Regions from separate parts of the Arthrobacter sp. 01T428 genome, predicted to be linked through region 1. Evidence: predicted binding sites of a transcription regulator. Region 1 holds the regulator's gene; the other holds the start of a gene.
The links. Region 1 encodes LexA, which represses DNA repair genes until DNA is damaged. Its sites were predicted from a motif close to TCGAACANNTGTTCGA; they were not measured.

Region 1 (3,413 bases):
CGCTTGGCGTGTTGTCGTGGGCGAACTCGTGGTAGGCCTCGTCCACGATCACCACGGTCCGGCTCGCCTCGCCGGCGTCGTACACGGCTTCGACAACGTCCAGGCCAAGTCCCGTGCCGGTGGGGTTGTTCGGGGAGCAAAGGAACACGACATTCGGCTTGAGTTCACGGACCTGCGCGGCCGCCGAGGCCGCATCGAGGCCATAGTCTTCAGCGCGAACACCAGCGATGTATGCAGTGTCGGTTCCGCTCGCGAGCAAAGGGTACATGGAGTACGTCGGCGGGAAACCGAGCGCGGACCTGCCCGGGCCGCCGAAGACCTGGAGGATCTGCTGGAGTACTTCATTGGAGCCGTTGGCTGCCCAGATGTTGTCGGCCGAAAGGTCGTGGCCAAGGTATTCCGCAAGGGCCTCGCGCAATTCGGTGAACTCGCGGTCCGGATAGCGGTTCAGTCCGGTGGCGGCTGCCGCGACCGCTTCGGTGATGGCCGCCTGGACGTCCGCTGGGACGCCATGCGTGTTTTCGTTGACGTTGAGCAAAATCGGAACATCAAGCTGCGGCGCGCCATAGGGGCTCAGGCCGCGAAGGTTGGTCCGGAGGGGAAGTCGGTCAAGTCGCTCAAGCTGGTCACTCACCATGACAGTTTAAGGTGCCGCGGCGGATGCGCTGAAACTGTGACGGCACGGAGACCGTCCAGGGGCCGGGCAACCCGGTCCAAGTTGCCGCTAAGTCGAAGGAATGAACAGCTGCTGGCCGGGCACGATGTGGCCGTCCTGGAGGTTGTTCAGCTGGATGATCTCCGCAACGACGTCGCGTGGATCCCGGGACGGTGCGGCGCTTCCCGCAATCCCCCACAAGGACTGGCCCACTTGTACCGTGACGCTCGTGCTGGAGGTGGGCTGCAGTTCAGCGGCGGAATCAGCAGCCTTGGCCGGCGAATTCAGGAATCCCGCCAGGCTAAGGAGCGCTGCAACCAGGAGCATGGCCGGGACGCCGAAGAAGACCATGCGGCCCCTGCGGGTCAGGCGGAGCCGGCCCGCCGGCGCACCGTGGCCGGGTGTGTGGGTGATGGTGATTGCGGACATGAGCTGAGCCCTTCTGAACAATGCCGCGTTCCGGAATCTCTGGTTGCGGCTGCCAATTCTTGCCTTCATTCAGTGCTTGCAGGACGGTTGTTCGTTGTTGTCTTCGAACGATTCGGGCGAACACCCGGACCCCGCACCACTTTTATAGAACACATATTCGAACCTTGCTACGACATTTTTAGCACTTATCAACGAACGATGTCGAGACTCGCTAGAACAAATGTTTGATAAACGCCTGCGCCTGCCCTACGTTTGAGTGAAGGAACGAGCACTGAATCAGTGCAACAGGAGGGTCTGACATTTCAGGCCGACAGTCCCGGCAAGCCCCTCAGGGCCGCGCGGACGGAACGGAAGGGTGTTGGCGAACATGGCAGCGAAAGCCACTGGCAGCGGGTCGGCCTCAGCGCGGAGCCAGCAGCCGCAGAAGGCCCCCAAGAGCCTGACCGTCCGCCAGAAGAAAATCCTGGAGACCATCCAACGTTCAGTGAACGATCACGGGTATCCGCCGTCGATGCGCGAAATCGGAGACACGGTCGGCTTGGCCAGCTTGTCCAGCGTCACCCACCAGTTGTCGCAGCTCGAGAAGCTCGGTTATCTTCGCCGCGATCCCAAGCGTCCACGCGCCATGGAAGTCCTCATGCCGTTGACCCTGGACGGCGGCTCCGTCATCCCCGGCGTTGAAGCGCCGGCGAAACTCCGCAGCGCCGGCGGCCTGGCCGTCACGGAACTCGCGAGTGCCAGTGACACGGCCATGGTTCCCCTCGTCGGGCGCATTGCTGCCGGTGGGCCCATCCTGGCCGACCAGACCGTTGAGGACGTCCTGCCTCTGCCCCGGCAATTGGTAGGCCATGGCGAGCTCTTCATGCTCAAGGTCGCCGGTGATTCCATGATCGACGCCGCTATCTGCGATGGAGACTGGGTGGTAGTGCGGCGTCAAAACGACGCACTCAACGGCGACATCGTGGCCGCACTCCTGGACGACGAAGCCACCGTCAAGACCTTCCGGCAGCGCGACGGCCACACGTGGCTGCTCCCGCAGAACACGCAGTACGAACCCATCCTGGGCGACCATGCCACCATCATGGGCAAAGTCGTCTCGGTCCTGCGCTCACTCTAGGACGCGCTCGCTCTAAGGCACCCTCACCCAGGGCCCCTGCCTTAGGCCGTGGCCGACTCGGCGTAAAGACGTTCGAGGGCACCGCGCACCACTGAACGGTCCGTGGTGGGCCAGAAGGGCGGCAACGCTGCCCTGAGGAAGTTGCCGTAGCGCTCCGTCGAAAGCCGTGAATCCAGTACTGCCACGACGCCCTTGTCCCCCGTTGAACGGATGAGGCGGCCGGCCCCTTGTGCCAGCCGAATGGCCGCGTGCGTTGCAGACACTGCCATGAAACCGTTGCCCCCGGCCTGGGCGACCGCGCGGGACCGTGCCGTCATCAGGGGATCGTCCGGGCGAGGGAACGGGATCCGGTCAATCACGACCAGCCGGCATGAACCGCCGGGAACGTCGACGCCCTGCCAGAGGGACATGGTGCCGAACAGGCAGGTGTCCTCCTCCTCGGCAAACTGCCTGACCAGCGCGGCCATGGTCGATTCTCCCTGGCACAGGATGTCCACATCCAGGCGCGACCGCATCGCTTCCGCGGCGTCCTCAGCCGCACGACGGGAAGAGAACAGGCACAAAGCTCCGCCGTGCGAGGCCTTGATGAGCTCTTCAAGTTCGTCCAACGCTTCGGGCGAGGTGCCGCGACCCGGCTTGGGCAGGTGCTTGGCGACGTACAGCATGCCCTGCTTCGGGTAGTCGAAGGGCGAGCCGACATCCACGCCCGTCCAGCTGGGGGCGCCCTGGCCAGTCAAGCCCAGCCCTCCGGCTGTGGCCTCGAATGCAGACCCGATAGCCAAAGTGGCAGAGGTCAACACCACGGTATGGCCCGCGAAGAGCCCTTCGCGGAGGCGTCCGGCGACGCTGAGCGGCGCGATGTTGATGAGCGCCGGCGAGTCCTCGTCGGGGGCCGTGTAGCCCTGCTGGGGATCGAAGCTGCTGTTCCGGGAGAGCCACACGACTTCCCTGTTTTCCCGGGCGGAGAGCAGCCGTTCGCACAACTCGAGGATCAGCATGAGCCGTGAGCGCGCGAGCTGACGTCCGCCGTCGACCGCGTTGGACGAATCCCCCTTCGAATCGGAAAGCGCCGCACGGCACGCTTCCCGGAGCTGGTCCACGCCATCAAGTTGTTCGTCATTGAGCCCGTTGGGCAAGAGGCCGGACGGCGCTCCCATGATCGCCAGTTCCAAGCGATCCGCGGCGGCGTTCAGCGCGTCCACGGTGATGGCC
Region 2 (3,413 bases), on a different contig from region 1:
TCTTTCCAAGGAACTTGGCTTCCAGTTGATTTCGAACCAGCCGCAGTACAACATGCTGTGGCGGGTCATCGAGGCGGAAGTGGTTCCGGCGTCGCAAGAGCTAGGCGTGTCCCAAATCGTCTGGTCCCCCATGGCACAGGGTGTCCTAAGCGGGAAGTACCTGCCCGGCCAGCCGGCCCCTGAAGGCAGCCGCGCCACGGATACGAAAGGCGGCGGAAAAATGATCCAGCGGTGGATGCGCGATCACGTGCTCACCGGTGTACAGGACCTCAAGCCGATCGCTGAGGAAGCCGGGCTGACAATGCCCCAGCTTGCGGTCGCCTGGGTGTTGCAGAATCCGAACGTTGCTTCGGCAATCGTGGGTGCCTCCCGGCCCGAACAGATCGCGGACAACGTCGCGGCGGTTGGCGTGAAGCTTGAGGCAGAGGTCATGAAGCAGATCGACGACGTCATTGGTACGCTCGCCGAACGCGATCCCGCACGGACGAAAGGTTCGTCGCCGACCCCTCGAGAAGCGTAAGGCCGCGCGAGGAGGCTGTCGCCATCCAGATGCCAGAACGCGTCATCAGAACTCGCCAAGCTCAGCAGCCTCACGGCTAAGCCTGGACCTCTCTGCAATTTGATGAGTGAGGCAAAGGCTGCTGAGGGGAGTGGTCCAATGAAGCCAACCCTGACCTTGTCACAGCGGGTGCGGTTCCTGAGTTACCGTCGAGGCAACGATATCGGCGTCCAGGGCGCCGCCACCCACCCTGGCGGCACGAGCCAGCCTGCCTCACCGGAAACCCGTGGGCCACGCATCCCGGCAGCAATGCCGGCGGGTGGGATAACCCGGACTCCGAACCGCGGTTCTAAATGTCCCCATTTTGATCGAGGCCAGTAGATACGCCGGGCCGCCAGAACTTCGCCCGCGTTCTGTAGTGTCAGTGCCTGCCCTCTTCGGAGAGCCCACCAGCAATGTCAGCGGGCCGGCCAGTCCGGGCTTCCGGAAAATTTAAGTACTCACCACTCGTGTATAGAGCACCTGAAAAAGGTTGACTCATAACAAGAGGCTTGGTTTACGCACCGGCCGGACTTCGGTGTCTGGCTGACAGACGGGACCAGCGGCGGGAGAGAATCTCGGTTCCTGGCATGGATTCTCCACTACCCCCAGACGCCGCTGGCCCCCTGGGGTCGATGCCCGCGCCCAGCGGGAGCTACCCTCAACGGATCCCACGTTCCAGCCGCGGATAACTCGAATTGCCCCACTCTCGCACAATTCGTCGGACACACCTTCACCATCCGCATATGGCCCCTGAGACGTCTCCGAAATCGGGGTCCACGAGCATATGCGTAGCCATCGACCAAGACCACTCCGGTCTCCGGCTCGGTCTTCGCGACATTGAAGCCACGCGCGGATCCCGTCGGCTACGCACCGAGACCGGTTGATACGTCCCTGACCCGACCCCCGACATCTTTGACTGTCGCATGGGCGGTGAAATGTCAGTGGGGTCGACTAGACTTTATTCGAACATATTTTCGAATAAAGGTGTGTCATGAGTCTTGCTTTGGACCCTCGCATGATAGACGCGGGGGCGCCTCCGGGGCACGTTCCGGTGGCACCGGTGGCCGTCCCGGCGGGCTACCCGTCTCCGAGCCAGGACTATTTTTCCTCGGAACTCGACCTGAACGAACACCTGATCAAGGACAAGACCAGCACCTTCATCGTTCGGGTGTGCGGGGACTCCATGGAGCCGGGCGGCATCAGCGACGGCGACGAACTCATCGTAAACAAGGCATTGGAGCCCAAGGACGGGTCCGTGGTGGTGGCGATCCTCGACGGCGAACTGACCATCAAACGGCTGCGGATCACCAGAGCCGGCGTGATACTGCAGGCAGACAACCCCAAATACCCGCCGATCCGCGTCCAGGAACTCTCGGATCTGCGGATCTGGGCTGTTGCGATCAGATGCCTTCACTATGTCTAGGCCGGCGGTGATGCGCCGCATGCAGGAAATCGCCCACATCGACGTCAACTGCTTCTACGCCTCCGCCGAAAGGATCTTCGATCCTTCCCTCGAAGGCAAACCCCTCATAGTGCTCTCGAACAACGACGGCTGCGCCGTAACGCGCTCAGATGAGGCCAAGAGGCTCGGGATCGTTCTGGGAGAGCCGTGGTTCAAACTCGCACCACGGGCCAAGGAATGGGGCCTCGTGGCGAGGTCCAGCAACTACGAGCTCTACGGATCGATCAGCGCCAGGGTCATGGAGCTCCTGGCCCGGTACTCGGCCTGGCAAGAGGTCTACAGCATCGATGAATGCTTCCTGGGAGTCAAGGGCTCCGGAGAGGATCTGCTGGCCCTGGGACGGGCCATGAAAGACGCCTGCCGGACCCACGTTGGCGTGCCCGTCTGCGTGGGCATAGCCCCCACGAAAACCCTGGCAAAGCTCAGCAATAAGTGGGCCAAGCACAACCCCGTCTTCGATGGGGTGTGCCGGTGGGAATCCGTGCCGGCGGCCGAGCGCGAAGCGCTCATGTCCCGCCTGTCTGTGAGTGAGATCTGGGGCGTGGCCACCAGGCTCACGAAACGCCTGGCGGGGATGGGGATCTACTCGATTCTTGACCTGTCCAAGGCAAATCCCGTGGCGATCCGGGACAAGTTCTCGGTGGTGATGATGCGCACCGTCCTCGAGCTGCAGGGAACCCCTTGCATCCCCATGGAGGAAGAGCGGATAGGCCGGGACCAGCTGATCTTCTCCCGGTCCTTCTCCAAACCGATCACGACGGCGGCGGACATGCGCCAGGTCATGAGCGTGTATGCGCAGCAGGCCAGCGCCCGCCTGGCCAAACATGAGCTGCAGGCCAAAGTGCTGACCGCGTTCGCCGGCACGTCCTACTACAGTCCCGGCGACACGTCCTACCCGTCCGTGTGCGTCGCGCTGCCGATGCCCACCGCCGACCCGGTGATCCTCACCAAAGCGGCCCACGCCCTCATTGCCAGGATCAACGACGGCGTGAAATACGTCCGCGCCGGGATCATGGTCACCGACCTGCGGCCCAGCGGGAACCAAAGGCCCTTGGAGCTGTTCGAAAACGTTCACGAGGAACGCGGAATCGGCCCGCTGCTGGAACAAGTGGCCGGCAAATACGGCAGGGGCTCCATCGGGCTCGGCCACGCCGGCATCAAGGGCGGCCCGGACTGGACCATGAAACGAGACATGCTCTCACCCCGCTACACCACCCACTGGGACGAACTGCCCCTCGTCAAGGCCGCCTAAACCCCCGCTTGCCGGAGCCTTTCGCTGGGTCAGGCGACGGGGTTGTCGACGGTTTCCAGGCGCTGACGGCCGTCCTCGTCTTTGACGAGTTCGACGGGACGGAGGGTCCAGTTGGCGGCAACGTCGTACGCTTCACCGCGGACCAGATCCAGCAGTCC

Region 2: AC1DJB_RS22495 (LexA family protein) is a predicted target of LexA. The motif match lies at 1,504-1,519, and genes of this name have one in related genera.

Annotation. Positions count from the first base shown of each region.
Region 1 covers NZ_JBFTPW010000014.1:70,152-73,564, reverse strand. The annotation lists gene AC1DJB_RS15725 (histidinol-phosphate transaminase) at 1-634, opposite strand, end outside; gene AC1DJB_RS15720 (LysM peptidoglycan-binding domain-containing protein) at 725-1,084, opposite strand; gene lexA (transcriptional repressor LexA) at 1,452-2,201, shown strand; gene AC1DJB_RS15710 (ATP-dependent DNA helicase) at 2,243-3,413, opposite strand, start outside.
Region 2 covers NZ_JBFTPW010000031.1:47,431-50,843, forward strand. The annotation lists gene AC1DJB_RS22490 (aldo/keto reductase family protein) at 1-520, shown strand, start outside; gene AC1DJB_RS22495 (LexA family protein) at 1,533-1,964, shown strand; gene AC1DJB_RS22500 (Y-family DNA polymerase) at 1,975-3,255, shown strand; gene AC1DJB_RS22505 (SOS response-associated peptidase) at 3,285-3,413, opposite strand, start outside.